DNA from 2 places in the Fictibacillus sp. UD genome. Region 1 is predicted to be linked to the other one. Evidence: riboswitches for the same ligand, from Rfam matches in the RefSeq annotation. Region 1 holds a riboswitch; the other holds the start of a gene.
The links. A riboswitch is a leader RNA that binds a small molecule or an ion and turns the genes downstream of it on or off. The one in region 1 is predicted to bind S-adenosylmethionine.
Positions count from the first base shown of each region.

Region 2: another riboswitch for S-adenosylmethionine. It lies ahead of P8610_RS09705 (methionine ABC transporter ATP-binding protein); the one in region 1 lies ahead of P8610_RS12260 (sulfite oxidase-like oxidoreductase).

Region 1 covers NZ_JARUHH010000006.1:179,302-187,065, forward strand. Annotated here, with positions in the region: gene P8610_RS12240 (ATP-binding protein) at 1-768, shown strand, start outside; gene P8610_RS12245 (vWA domain-containing protein) at 834-2,765, shown strand; gene P8610_RS12250 (hypothetical protein) at 2,819-3,010, opposite strand; gene P8610_RS12255 (hypothetical protein) at 3,178-3,468, shown strand; gene P8610_RS12260 (sulfite oxidase-like oxidoreductase) at 3,501-4,169, opposite strand; SAM riboswitch class I at 4,245-4,351, opposite strand; gene P8610_RS12265 (hypothetical protein) at 4,392-4,601, opposite strand; gene P8610_RS12270 (hypothetical protein) at 4,634-4,786, opposite strand; gene P8610_RS12275 (S8 family peptidase) at 4,958-6,136, opposite strand; gene P8610_RS12280 (hypothetical protein) at 6,458-6,637, shown strand; gene P8610_RS12285 (carboxymuconolactone decarboxylase family protein) at 6,644-6,901, shown strand; gene P8610_RS12290 (VOC family protein) at 6,946-7,317, opposite strand; gene P8610_RS12295 (DUF1648 domain-containing protein) at 7,436-7,764, shown strand, end outside.
Region 2 covers NZ_JARUHH010000004.1:322,978-330,741, forward strand. Annotated here, with positions in the region: gene P8610_RS09695 (anti-sigma-I factor RsgI family protein) at 1-401, shown strand, start outside; gene P8610_RS09700 (hypothetical protein) at 522-866, shown strand; SAM riboswitch class I at 947-1,074, shown strand; gene P8610_RS09705 (methionine ABC transporter ATP-binding protein) at 1,392-2,417, shown strand; gene P8610_RS09710 (methionine ABC transporter permease) at 2,410-3,078, shown strand; gene P8610_RS09715 (MetQ/NlpA family ABC transporter substrate-binding protein) at 3,106-3,924, shown strand; gene P8610_RS09720 (carboxymuconolactone decarboxylase family protein) at 4,201-4,581, shown strand; gene P8610_RS09725 (hypothetical protein) at 4,848-4,988, shown strand; gene sufC (Fe-S cluster assembly ATPase SufC) at 5,247-6,032, shown strand; gene sufD (Fe-S cluster assembly protein SufD) at 6,052-7,350, shown strand; gene P8610_RS09740 (cysteine desulfurase) at 7,350-7,764, shown strand, end outside.

The sequences.
Region 1 (7,764 bases):
CCTGACGCTTCACTTATAGAAGATGCTGTGATCGCACTGGCATTAGGAAAAAATGTCCTGTTAAAGGGACCGACTGGTTCGGGTAAAACGAAGCTAGCCGAGCTGCTTTCAAACGTGTTCGGACAGCCGCTTCATCAAGTGAACGCTTCTGTTGACTTAGACGCTGAAGCTCTTCTCGGCCACAAAACATTAAGCTACAACGAGGGAAAGCAAGAGATTGAGTTCATTCCAGGACCTGTAACGAAAGCGGCAATGAACGGACACTTTCTCTACATCGATGAGATCAACATCGCAAAACCAGAAACGCTCCCGATTCTAAACGGAATGCTCGATTACCGCCGTACGATTGCAAATCCGTTTACTGGTGAAGTGGTAAAAGCGCAGCCTGGATTCAATGTCATCGCTGCAATTAACGAAGGGTACATCGGAACGGTGCCGCTTAATGAGGCGTTAAAAAATCGCTTCGTTGTGATCGAAGTGCCTTATATTCAAGGTGATACATTAAAAGAAATGCTTAAAAACCAGTCTCAGCAAAAAGACGAAGACGTTCTCTCGAAGTTTGTCCAGCTTTCATCTGACCTTATCGGTCAGGCGAAAGCCGGCCATCTGTCCGAGGACGCCGCATCCATCCGCGCACTGCTAGATGCGGCCGACCTCTCCGTCTACTTGCCGGCGAAGCGCGCCATCCAGCGCGCTATCGCCGACAAGCTCGAAGATGCCCGCGAACGCGCCCTCGTTTCCAACGTGGCTGCGACACTGTTTGCGTAAGCTGGGAAATGGGGTCTGACCCCACACAATTTATTTCCCACGACGATTTTGGAGGTTTTCCCTAGATGAAATTCCTAATATTTGCGGATACAAAGATCGATTCTTTTGTTCACATGCAACTGATCGATCTTTCACGCTCACTCTCAAAAGTGGATAAAATGGATGTTTCGTTCTCGTACCACTCGTACCTTGAACGAAAAAGCGGCGTCACTCACGTCAGCCAATTCTGGAACCCATACCCGCGCGACATTCAGCTGGAAGGCTGGAAATCGGACGTGTATTTGCGCAGCTACGGAACGCAATTTCATACGGATGACCACGTGATTTGGAACACGCTTCAGCAGCTGAAATCCCATCCGCACCGGGAATTTCTCAAGCAGGTCCTTCTATTCGCGGAAGACTTCCGATTAGAACAGATCTGTACATATGACCGGCCGGGGATGATACATGCGTTTAAGCTGCGTAAAGAAACATTCCAGGTGCACTACAATCGGGAGTACCGAAAACATATTCAGCAAAAGCGTGAACTCGACGCGCTTTTTTGTCATATCATCCTTTTAGCCAATAAACGCTTTGTGACGGTGCCGCAAGAAACGCAAGCACTCTACCAAGAGCTGCGACCGCTGCTCACAAAACTAACGACAGCTCAATCAACACAAAACATTGCTGCAATTATCATCCAAATGGCTGAAATCATACAAGCATACACTGACCTGAAAGACATGAAAACCGCTTACCGCAGTTTCAGCGATCAGTCGAAACACACAGATACAACTCAAGAAAACGAACAGGATTTTGACGACCTAACACGCAACAACGAAACAAAAACGAAGAAAACAATTACTAAAGATGATGATTCCGAAAAGGATGAAGACGATCAAGAGAAAGAATCACACTCGTCCTGGCACGATGAAACATCTGACCCCCAGGATTCATTTTTACAAATGGATCTCGATCAAGGGACAAACACGGATTTATTAGGAGAAGGTGCGAGGGAGGCCGAAAGTGGAGATGCGGTGTTTGGATCGGTCCAAACGAGCGCGCAGTCGACGGACAATAACGACTTCAACACCGAAAACGAACACGAAGCCGAAACCGACAACAACCAAACTGGTTCCGACTCTGTCAACCATTTTCCATACGGGGAAGTAAACAAAAACGTAACCGAACACTTTGTTCCTGCAAAACAAGCATCACCAGACGAAATTGCGCAATACGATGAATACAACCAAGAAATTGCTCCGTTCGTCTCGCAGCTCAAACAAAACTTCTTAAAAACGATGGAGCACAAGCGAACAGCACCAAGAGAAGATCTGCATTTTGGAAGACTTGGGAAGAAGCTTACAAGACTAGCAACCGACAAGAACCCAAGACTTTTCCGAAAGAAACAAGAATCTCAGCATGAACTCGACACAACGTTCACGTTGCTCGTAGACTGTTCAGCGTCCATGTTCAACAAGATGGAAGAGACGCAAAAGGGTATCGTTCTTTTTCACGAAACGCTAAAAGCGCTCAGAATTCCGCATTCTGTCGTCGGTTTTTGGGAAGATGCTGCTGATGCTACAACGAACGACCAGCCGAACTACTTTCATGAGGTGATCTCCTACCGAAATTCACTTCATCAGTCAGGGGCATCCATCATCCAGCTCGAGCCGCAAGAAGACAATCGTGACGGCTATTCGATCCGGCGAATGGGTGAGGAGCTCACAAAACGGCTGGAGCAGCAAAAAATTCTGCTCGTTTTCTCAGACGGTGAGCCAGCTGCCTTTGATTACGAAACGCACGGTGTGCTCGATACGCACGAAGCGGTTACTCGAACTCGAAAACTCGGAATCGAAACGATCGGCATGTTTATAGCAAACGGAGAAATAACAGAGGAAGAAGAGAAGCTGATGCAGAACATTTACGGTCCGCAAAACGTTGTTGTACCAAGTGCTGCGGAACTTGTGGACTACCTCATGCCTGTACTGCGTAAATTGCTTTTTAAATCTTTATAAAACACCAAAAACGCCAGGGGCATCACAACCCCAGGCGTTTTTTTATGTATGTATTAATACTCTAGCAGCTTCAGCCAAGCAAAGATCACGCCAACAAACCCCGTGTAGCTAAAAATCCTGACAGACCACTCTGGTAAGGCTGTTCGAAGCAGGCTTGAGAATATGCCGACAATAATAAAAGCAGCCAGCAAAATATAAATTGAAATGATATCAAACGGAATCCGAAAAGACAGCCAGTGTTCCATCGCCAAACCTCCCCTAATATGGATAATATCGGTCAAAATGCCTTTACATTAAGAAAGAAATAAAAATTAGCACCCGAAATCCAGCATTCTAAACAGTTAAATCGGGCACCGGAACTAGGGCAAACGCATATTGTATGGTAGATATCAGGGTGTGAGGAGTGAATGGTTTGAACCAGCGTGTAGTAGACGTCATTTTAGCAGAAGCAGAAGAAGAATACTTAGCGAACAATAAGGACGGTGCAACGTTTGCAGCTGAACTCGCCTTACTTGCATCAACGCTAGTAACTGCCGGTGATTTCCTGGCAACTTTTAGTGCTGCCATCGCGCTAAAGCAAATCTACATCGATCAAGCGCAAGCTCAAAAAGATCAGCAAGAACAAGAAGCGCAGATGAAAGAAATCCAAGATCAGTTGACTGCACTCAAAAACGAAATCAAAATGCTAAGGGGGAAAAGGTAGCTTTACTTTTCCCTTTACTTTTTTCCTAACAATCAATCATACTCTTTCTTCTTCCACTCATCCTCAGGCATCTCAAACTCGTCGCTCGAGAAACGCTCCTCCTTGAACGGGTCACCGTACATATGAAACCCATTCTGCTCCCAAAAACCAGGCTGATCTTCCGCTAAAAATTCAAACTTTCGGATCCACTTTGCACTTTTCCAGAAATACAGATGAGGCACAATAAGACGAAGCGGGAAACCGTGCTTGTCTGTCAGCCGTTTACCTTCAAACGAGTGTGCGAGCAGTACATCGTCACGCAGCAGATCTTCAAGTGGCACATTCGTTGTATAATCGTAATCCGCGTGGACCATCACGTACTTCGCTTTCGGATCCACATTAAAGTGCTTCAGAAAGTCTGTAAACTTTACGCCCTCAAACGCATTGTCGAATCGTGACCATCTCGTTACACAATGAATATCGCGTACGACTGTCGTTTGCGGCATCTTCATGATGTCTTCAAAAGTAAATTCGACATGTTTCCCAACGAGTCCTTCTACAGATAACGACCATTTTTTCATGTCATAAACAGGCACGTCACCTTCATGCAAAATGGGAAACCGTTCCGTCATGACTTGTCCAGGCGGCAACCTGCCTTCAAGTTTTTCATCAACCTCAGGAACGCGCATCTTCTTTATGCGATCGGCTTTATTAAGACCCATAAATCACATCATCCTCTCTAATAAACTAAAAAACGCCCTCTTTTAAAAAAAGAGGACGAATGATTCCGTACAATCCTCTTATCTTTCAGTTTTGTAAACTGTTAGATGTAGCACCGTGCCTATAAAATAGGTGGTTGCCGGGCTTCATAGGGCTAAATCCCTCCGCCTGCTCGAAATAAGAGACCGAATAAATCGGCTGAAACGTTATAAAAGTTACACCTATTATGACATAGGGGCATGAAAAATCAATGACATTTCTTTAGATATTCCAAGATACAATACGACAATTCCGAAAATCGCTGTGCTGATCAAGAAAAAGTACACAATTTTTTCTTCTGCTTCTTTTTCGCTCTGTCTTTTTTCAACCTCAGTCGATTCGCTCTTGCCAGAACCTTGCGACGTTCGTTTCTTTTGCTTACCAAAACCAAACATAGGAACAACCTCCGCTCTTAACACGTTTCCTGTTAACAGTTTTTCATATAAAAGCGAATTTTAAACAAGATAGTTTTTGCAAAGCTTTGTTGCTCTTGGAAGTGTTGATTTTCGCTCCAGGCTGCTCGCTTTCCGCGGGGCAGGCGGTGAGCCACATTTGGACGTTTCACTCTTAAGTGTCTCACCTGCCCGCCTGTCCCGCAGGAGTCTCGCAGCCTTCCGCTCCAATCAACATATCAAAGAAGTAATTAGGACAAACCACCTTAAAAACCACATTCTTTTAGGATTTTAAACAAAAAACCCCTAGAAGTCTTATACAAAAGACTTCTAGAGGCTATGAAACAACTTTTCACAAATTATTGCTGTACGGCTTTTGCGGCATTAACACGGCCGTTTTGGAACAGCGTGCCTGTGCCTGTTACAGGATCTGCCGTATCTTCAAGCGCTGCACGGATTTGTGAAGCATTTTTACCTTGAGCGGCGAGAAGTCCAGCTACACCCGCAACAACAGGTGATGCCATGGAAGTACCTGAGAAACTCGCATACTGATTGTTTGGTGTTGTCGAATAGATGGCAACTCCAGGAGCAGCGATATCAACCCACGTACCAAAGTTAGAGAACGAAGCTTTTTGATCGTTTTGATCAGTAGCCGCTACCGCGATCGCGTTCGAATAGTAAGCAGGGTAGCTAGGAAGGGCTACACCAGAGTTGCCAGCCGCAGCTACAACAACGGAACCTTTATTCCAAGCATAGTTCACCGCATCTTGAAGCGTCTGCGTACCTACCGATCCACCAAGACTTAAGTTAATAACCTGCGAGCCTTGGTCAGCCGCATAACGGATGCCTTGTGCAACATCATCCAATGAACCGCTGCCTTCTGCGTCCAGCACGCGAACAGCTAGAATAGAAGCTTTAGGAGCGAGTCCTGCGATACCAACACCGTTATTCGTGTTCGCAGCTGCGATTCCGGCAACGTGAGTTCCATGTTCGTTCTCATCGATCGGGTCGTTGTCATCATCAACAAAGTCAGCACCCTTAATTACTTTTCCGGCTAGATCCGGGTGGTTATAGTCAACGCCTGTGTCAATCACGGCGATTTTTACAGATGACGCACTTTGCGTTGTGTCCCAAGCTTGCTCGGCACTAACTTTTTGAGGAGCGTATTGCTGCTTGTATGCAGGATCGTTCGGAACATAACTTGCATGAAACGTGGCATTTGGCTCAGCGTATTCAACCGAGTCAAGGTTCTCGAAATTCTTAACAGCTTCTGCCACACTGCCATCGACTTTTACAACGGTAAAGTCTTTCGTCACATCCACCACTTTACCGCCAAACTTTGAAACTGTATTTTCAACAGAGCTTGCAGCTGAAACAGAATCTTTAAAGTGTACGATAATTTCCTGAGATGCAGCTTCCTGCTTAGCTGAAGGTGTAAACGAAGCTTCCTTCACTCCTGACTCAGCAGCTGAAGCTGGAAGAGCCAAAGAGACGACTAGTGGTACTGATGCGGCAACTGCCACGAAACGCTTTAACATAAAAATCACTCCTCAGATGTATTTACCAAGCGACTTGGCTTTGGTTAGTAAGGAATTCAACAGCATTCTACAAAACCCTCTATTGTTATCTGAAAATAATTATAACTTACTACAACGCTGTCGAAAGCGAGACTTTTTATCTATGGTTAAAGCGTAACACGTGTAACCATTTTATTATCTTAAGATAAAGTTACGATAGTAAACATTACATAACAACTCTGTAAAGGAAGCGCAAATACGTGAACTGAAACAGAATAATGTGACACTTTGGAAAAATCATGTAAGCTTAAAAAGAAGTGTATATAAGGAGGAGGATAAAAAATGGCACGGTTACCTGAAGTGAATGTTGAAGGAACACCATTTAAAAAAGCCCTTGCTAATGCGCCGGGAATTCTTGATGCTTTTCAGCAAATGGACAAAGCACTGAACAACATCCTGGAACCAGAACTTATGGAAATGCTCCGCTTGCGTGCGGCCTCAAACAACGGCTGCGATTACTGACAAAGCATGGACTACGGGACTCTGGACGAGTCCACTCGACAAACAGCGATGAAACAAGGAAACTCTGAACTATCAGACCGCCAGCGGCTAGCTTTAGAACTTGCAGACCACATCATGGCTTATCATGGACAGCTGCCAGATGAACTTTACGGCCGATTAACTCAACATTTTACCCGCGAAGAAATCATTGCGCTCTTTTTCCAGATCGGAAGTAAAAACGGAGCAAACTGGTTTATTATCGCGATGGGAATAGAAAATAAATAAGGAATAAGAAAACGTCCAGAAATGAATCTGGACGTTTTTATGTATTATCTATGTTGATCTACAAGAATAGGATTTCCGTCTGGGTCTTCAATCGTGAAACTAGCGGGCCCTGTGCTCGTTTCATCGGCTTCCGTAAGCAGCTTTACTCCTTGTTCCTTAAGGTGCTTTTGAAGTTCGCGAATATCTGTAAACTCATCAAGGCTTTCGGCGTTTTGATTCCATCCTGGATTAAACGTTAGGATGTTCTTTTCAAACATGCCTTGGAAAAGACCGATTACACAACTTTCATTTTTCATGATCAGCCAGTTTTGAGTAATATCCCCGCCTAATGCTTCAAATCCCAGTGTTTCATAAAATGCTTTTGATTTGTGAATATCTTTTACATTTAAACTTACCGAAAATGCGCCTAGTTTCATAAGTCCTCCTATTGGAAAAAAGATACTTTAACTATAAATGTGAATTTCCACAAATACAATAAGAACGAAACTTTACCTGGAAAAAACCGTATTAGTCGAATAGAGGAGGTTGAACACAATGTATGAAATTCGGCCGAAACTTAAAATTCCTAAGACATTGCTCGAAAACATTCTTGATATAGTGGCGATTTGCTTGTTCATAGCATGTACCGGAAGTCTAATTATGCAATGGCCGTCCATCCCAGACACCGTTCCAACTCACTTTAACGCAGCGGGTGAACCAGACGGCTGGGGAAGTAAAATCAATCTTTGGATTTTACTCGTAATCGGATTGATGACATGGATTCTTCTTACGGTCGTTGAAAAATTTCCGCACATCTACAATTATTTTAATCTAACTCAAGAAAACGCAGAGAGACAATACAAAAATGCCCGTCTGATGCTGAA
Region 2 (7,764 bases), on a different contig from region 1:
CAAAAGATATTAAAGTAGTTCCGCATCCTCGTAAGATTAAGTCATCACAGCATGAAATTAAGCAAAAATCTGATAAGCCTGTCTTGGATCAAAAGAAACGAGAGCATGATCATAGCCACCATAACAAGAAAGCACAAAAAGATCTTGTGAAAGCTCAAAAGCCGATCAAAATAAAGGCAGACGAAAAACAAGTTAAAAAAAGTAAGCACAACCATATAAGCATAAATAAAAAGCAAAATGAAAAAAGACCTGAAACAAAAAATGCTGTACCCAAAAACGGATATGAATCGAGAAATGCTGGTAAGCCACAAAAGCAAAATCACAAAAGTGATAACAAACAGCAACACAAACAGCAACACAAACAGCAACAAAAACAGCAAAAAAATGAACATAAGCACTAATTTTGAGTAAACCTGTCGTAATACCAATTACGATTTCTTGCGACTGTCGAAGAGTTTATAAAGGTATGTGAATATTCCTCTCGAATCGGTGAAGTAACAACCAATTCGGGGGGGATTTTTATGTTAGATATTTACTACTTTGAAAGCCAGATTGCCAAAAGCCCATATCTTTCACTTTATAATATTCCTGTGAAACCCAGCTTCAAATTCAAGGATGAAACGACTCTCAAAATAGAATACAGAGAAGGAGTAAGGAATCGGACTGTAACATTTACAGGGAATCCGAAATATCTTTCCTTAATGTTAGAAGGGAAGATGAAGCTAAGTACATTGCTGAGGCAAGAGATGATAGAGTTTCATGGAACACTAAGGCAACGATTAAAATGGGAAGCCATTTTTTACTTAAGTTCGCATTGGGAACAAATCTCCGCAGGTGTTTTAGTTAGAACTGCAAAAAATATTTGACACAAATCGACAAGGATGATAATATTCTTCACAGTGATTCAAAACATGTAACGCTTTAACTTAATAAAGTAACACTTTTTTACTTATCACGAGAGGTGGAGGGACTGGCCCTATGAAACCCGGCAACCGCTAGAACGTATGCATTGCATTCGATCTAGAAAGGTGCCAATTCCTGCAAGACTTTTATTAAGGTCTTGGGAGATGAGGAGAACGTGCATAGAATATTATATGCCTTTCTGCTCATATTGAAGCAGAGAGGCATTTTTTGTTTGGCTATGATTAAATAATATTTGTTTTTAGTAATTTCTTTAAACGACATCATTGCCAAGTTGATTGGAGTGCAAGGTGCGAGACTCCTGCGGGACAAGCGGTCAGGTGAGACACTTAAGAGTGAAACGTTACGAATGTGGCTCACCGCCTTCCCCGCGGAAAGCGAGCACCTGAAAAGGAAATCAACTACCTTCAAAATCAGCTGTGAGAATTCAATAAACAGCTTTATTTTTTATAAGAAATGAGGTAAGAATCTTGATTAATCTACAATCAGTCCGTAAAGTCTTTCAAACCAAAGATGGTGAAGTGAAGGCTGTTGATACGGTGGATTTAAACATAAAACAAGGAGAAATATACGGAATTATCGGTTACAGTGGTGCAGGAAAGAGTACCCTTATTCGTATTCTGAACATGTTAGAACGTCCGACTAGCGGAACCGTTACAATCGGTGGTAAAAACATGTCGGAGCTTTCTTCAAAAAAGTTAAGAGAAGCTAGACAAGAAATCTCGATGATCTTTCAGCATTTCAACCTTCTATGGTCTAGAACGGTAAGAGAAAACATTGCTTTTCCACTTGAAATTGCTGGCTATCCAAAAGAAAAAATCAAACAGCGAGTTGATGAACTGATCGACCTAGTTGGATTGGAAGGACGCGGTGGATCTTATCCATCACAGCTAAGTGGCGGTCAGAAGCAGCGTGTTGGTATTGCTCGTGCACTTGCGAATGAACCAAAAGTTCTTTTATGTGATGAAGCCACTTCAGCACTTGATCCTAAAACGACAGACAGCATTCTGGATCTGCTCGTTGAAATCAACCAGAAGCTCGATTTAACGATTGTTCTTATCACACATGAGATGCACGTAATCAGAAAGATCTGTCATCGTGTAGCGGTAATGGAAAAAGGAAAGGTCGTTGAAGAAGGCGATGTACTGAATGTCTTTAAAAATCCGAAAGAACCCATCACGAAGGATTTTGTGAAACAAGTAACAGAGCCTGAAGAAACCGTTGATACGATCAAACAATTTATTGAAGAGTTCCCAGAAGGACGAATCGTTCAGCTTACATTTATAGGTGGCCGGGCAGGGCAGCCATTAATTACAGAATTAATTCGAAATTACGAAGTGGATGTAAACATTCTGCAAGGTAAAATAACACAAACTCAAAATGGACCTTATGGCACGTTGTTTATCCAGATTAAAGGTTCAGAATCTGCACTATCTCGCGCAATGGAGTTCTTAAATAGTGTGCAGGTTGAAGTAGAGGTGATTCATAATGCTTAGTACATGGTTCCCAAACGTACAATGGGACGTTCTTTTAGAAGCGACGAAAGAAACATTATATATGTCAGCTATTTCAGTCGTGATCACATTCATCCTAGGCTTAGCACTTGGACTGGCCTTATTTTTAACATCTCCTGGAAACTTATGGGGAAATAAATTTTTAAACAGTGTAATAGCGATAATCGTTAACGTATTTCGTTCGATCCCGTTCATTATCTTAATTATTTTATTGATTCCTTTTACACGCTTTATCGTTGGTACAATGCTTGGTGCAGAAGCAGCACTTCCAGCCTTAATTGTAGGAGCAGCCCCATTTTACGCTCGTATGGTTGAGATCGCTTTGAGAGAGATTAATAAAGGGGTCATTGAAGCTGCGAAGTCCATGGGTGCTACAAACACTCAGATTATTTTCAAGGTTTTAATTCCTGAAAGTACACCAGCTCTTGTATCAGGAATTACAGTTACAGCGATCGCACTAGTAAGTTACACGGCAATGGCCGGAGTTGTTGGTGCGGGAGGCTTAGGTAACTTGGCTTACATGGAAGGTTATCAACGAGATAACGCGGATGTAACATTGATTTCCACAGTCCTTATCCTGGTTATCGTATTTGTAATCCAATGGATTGGAGACCGTGTTACAACTGCATTAGACAAGAGATAACGTTTAGACAACAAGGAGGAATTTCACATGAAAAAAGTATTATCAGTCCTATTATTAGCTGTCCTTACAGTAGCGCTTGCTGCTTGCGGGAATAAAACAGAAGGCGGAATTAGCGACGAGAAAATCGTTGTTGGCGCATCTAACGTTCCACACGCTGAAATCCTAGAAGAAGCAAAACCTCTTTTAAAAGAAAAAGGCGTTGAACTTGAAATCAAAACATTCCAAGATTACGTTTTGCCGAATAAGTCATTAGATGAAAAAGAAATTGGTGCTAACTACTTTCAGCACGTTCCTTATTTAGAGTCACAAATGAAAGATCATGGCTATAAGTTCGAAAACGCTGGCGGAATCCACATCGAGCCGATCGGTGTTTACTCGAAAAAATACAAATCATTAGATGAATTGCCAGAAGGCGCAACAATCATCATGTCTAACTCTGTAGCTGATCACGGCCGTATGCTTGCATTGCTTGAAAAAGAAGGTTTGATCAAAGTTAAAGAGGGTGCTGGATACGAAGCACAAGTAAAAGATATTGCTGAAAATCCAAAGAAACTTAAATTTAAAGCTGACGTTGATGCAGGAATGCTGCCAAAAGCATATAAAAATGGTGAAGGCGATGCTGTACTCATCAACACAAACTATGCGATTGATGCTGGCCTCAATCCACAAAAAGATGCCATTGCACTTGAAGGAACTGATTCACCATTCGTAAACATCATCACAGTGCGTGAAGGTGACAAAGATAAGAAATCAGTAAAAGCATTAGTAGAAGTATTACGTTCAAAAGAAATTCAAGCTTTCATCGAAAAGAAATATGAAGGCGCAGTAGTACCGGTAACGGAATAATTGAGAGAGAACTGACTTAAACTTTTTAAGTCAGTTTTTTTTGATTGAAAATGACTTTACAACACTTTTATAGTCCTTCAACTAACTTTATAGGCCTACAATTTTTTTTATAGGCCCTAAAAATTAATTTATGGTCCTTCAAATTTTTTTATAGTCCTTCAAAATCATTTATAGGCTTTTCGACAAAAGGACAAAACTTACGATGTTTATTACATAACCGGCTTGCGAATAACTCATACTAATCCTGTTTACTATTTTGTGACAGGAGTGAATGAGATGAAACAAGAAGAACAGCCGCTGCCAGGCGCTAACTCGACTCAATACCACTTGATTCGTTATAAAGAAGGTTTAGGGAAATACAACGAAAATATGCCTGAATTAACTCATGCTTTTAATGAATTTACTCGCCACTGCTTTAAAGAGGGTGAGATCTCTGAGAAGTATAAGCAGCTGATCGCTTTAGGAATCAGTATCTATTCTCAAGATGAATATTGCATTATCTATCATACAAAAGGCTGTTTAGATCAAGGGTGTTCTGAGAATGAGATCTTAGAGGCCGTTGGTGTTTCTGCTGCTTTTGGCGGTGGTGCCGCTATGAGCCAAGGTGTGACACTCGTTCAAGAGTGTATTCAAGAATTGAATAAGCCGCGTCATTAAAGAAAAGTTTTAACTTCCATACTTTTCATGTTTTAGAATCAGCCAAAGAGGTTATTGAAGAAATATAGCGTTTTTAGCAGGATATCGCAGAGAAAATCTCGTGTCTCTTCAAAAGAACATTATGCTCCAGCAAACACCTTAATTTCAGTACGAGAGCAGATTGAGTATAACGATTGATGCTGATACGCTATAACTACTAACTTTGAAAGGATTGATTCATTATCCACCCCATTAAAGTAAAACATACGTCCGAGATGGAAAAAGCAATGCACCAGTCACATGGCTGTGGCTTTGCAGAGTATGAGAGGGATTTAGATAAAAGGTTAGACGTTGAAAAAAATCGTGATAAAGAGTATAAAAAAGGATTAGAAGTAGCGGCAGATGCAACTAAGAACCACACGCCGTAAAAACTTTAATATTAAAATTGTAAAAGGCTGACTCAAAAGGTGTTCTATTGCCTAATGAGTTAGCCTTTTTTCCGATTCATCGTGTTAAATAACGAAACATCTGTTAACAATGTAAGAGATAAATGAGGTTTCGGCGTCGTTCCCTTGAACATACATTTCATTTGTTATAAGATTAGAATGAGAATAAATTGAGAATGGCTATTTAGTGCCTTTTATCAAAAAATATCTTGAGAATGATTTCATATTGGAGGTTGTATTATGTCAGCACCAAATTTAAAGATTGAAGATCTTCGTGTATCTATTGAAGATAAAGAGATTATTAAAGGTTTAGATCTCGAAATAAATGGTGGAGAAATCCATGCAATCATGGGACCGAACGGAACAGGAAAGTCTACTCTTTCTGCAGCGTTAATGGGACATCCTAAGTATGAAGTAACTTCGGGTAAAGTTACGTTCAACGGTGAAGACCTTCTAGAGATGGAAGTAGATGAGCGTGCACAAGCTGGTCTTTTCTTAGCTATGCAATACCCTTCTGAAGTAAGCGGTATTACGAACGCTGATTTCCTTCGTTCTGCAATCAACGCAAAACGTGAAGAAGGCGACGAAATTTCACTAATGAAATTTATCCGTGAACTAGACAAGAAGATGGACCACCTTGAGATGGACAATGCGTTCGCTCACCGTTACTTAAACGAAGGTTTCTCTGGCGGAGAAAAGAAGCGTAACGAAATTCTACAAATGATGATGCTTGAGCCAAAATTAGCGATTCTTGACGAGATTGATTCAGGACTTGATATCGATGCTCTTAAAGTAGTAGCAAAAGGTGTTAACGAAATGCGCAACCCTGATTTCGGTTGCTTGATCATCACTCACTACCAGCGTCTATTGAACTACATCACTCCTGATAAAGTACACGTGATGATGCAAGGACGTATTGTGAAATCTGGTGGACCTGAACTAGCTCAACGTCTTGAAGCTGAAGGGTACGACTGGATTAAAGAAGAGTTAGGAATTAAAGACGAAACTGTTGGTCAAGAAGCGTAAGCATTAAGGGGGACTATACATGTCAGTTGATACGAGCCTAAGATTTGATAAGGACTACGTAACCGGTTTTTCAAGCAGCAGACAGGAACCCGCTTGGCTGCAGGAACTTCGTTTGCAAGCATTGGAATTGGCTCAAGAGCTTCCGATGCCTAAACCGGACAAAACTAAGATCGATAAATGGAACTTTACAGAATTCAAACATGAAGCAACTGGCACTCCTGTTGCATTCAATGAACTTCCTGAAGATGTTAAGGCATTGATCGGTTCTGAAGAAGAAGCGAAAAATGTTCTTGTTATCCATAATGGAACACCTGTTTATTTTGCACTTGAAGAGTCCGTAAAGGGTCAAGGCGTTATTTACACAGACCTTTTAACAGCTGCAAAAGAGCATGAAGATCTAGTGAAAAAGTACTTTATGAAAGCTGTTGCGGTTGATGAGAACCGTCTACCAGCACTTCATGCAGCACTATTCGTTAATGGAGCATTTTTATATGTTCCAAAAAACGTTGAACTTTCTGCTCCAATTCAAGCGGTTTATTATCAAGACAATGAAGCAGCGATCTTTAACCATGTTATCGTTGCTGCTGAAGATAACAGCTCAGTAACGTATGTAGAAAACTACTTATCAACGAATGATTCTACAGATTCAGTAGCAAACATCGTGTCAGAAGTTTATGCAGGCAGTGGTGCTAAAGTTGTTTACGGTGCTGTAGATAACCTTGCAAAAGGGATGACAACATACGTGAACCGCAGAGGCCGTGCTGAAAAAGATGCTCGCATCGAGTGGGCGCTTGGTCAGTTTAATGATGGTAATACGGTTTCTGATAATACTACACACTTGATCGGTGATGGATCATTTACAGATACAAAGACTGTAACAATCGGCCGCGGTGACCAAAAACAAAACTTCGTAGCACAGATCTTTAACCATGGAAAACATTCTGAAGGTTATATCCTCACTCATGGGGTAATGAAAGATAGTGCTAGCTCTATTTTTAACGGTATTACAAAAATTGAGCACGGTGCTACAAAGTCCCACGGTGAGCAAACAGAACGTGTTCTGATGTTAAGTGAAAAAGCGCGTGGAGATGCTAACCCAATTCTTTTAATCGACGAAGATGATGTTACAGCAGGGCATGCTGCGTCAGTCGGAAGAATCGATCCGCTTCAAATGTTCTATCTGATGAGCCGCGGTATTTCTAAAGCTGAAGCTGAACGTTTGATCATTCATGGATTCTTGGCACCAGTAGTTAGCCAAATGCCTTTAGAATCTGTTAAAAACCGTTTAGTTGAGGTTATTGAAAGGAAAGTGCGCTAATGAGTGCAAACGAATGGAGAAAGCTGTTTCCTATCCTGGATCAGGAAGTTAACGGCAAACCTCTCGTTTACCTTGATAGTGCAGCCACTTCACAGAAACCAATACAAGTTATTGAAGCATTAGATAAGTATTACAAAGAGTACAATTCGAATGTTCACCGTGGTGTTCATACGCTTGGAACTCGTGCTACTGATGGCTATGAGGGAGCGCGTGAAAAGGTTCGCCGTTTTATCGGCGCAAAATCCACTCAGGAGATTATCTTTACACGCGGTACGACAACGGCAATTAATACGGTAGCAAGCAGCTATGGTATGGCTAACCTTTCAGAAGGCGATGAGATTGTGATCACTCCTATGGAGCATCACAGCAATATCATTCCTTGGCAGCAGGTGGCGAAAAAAACCGGTGCAAACC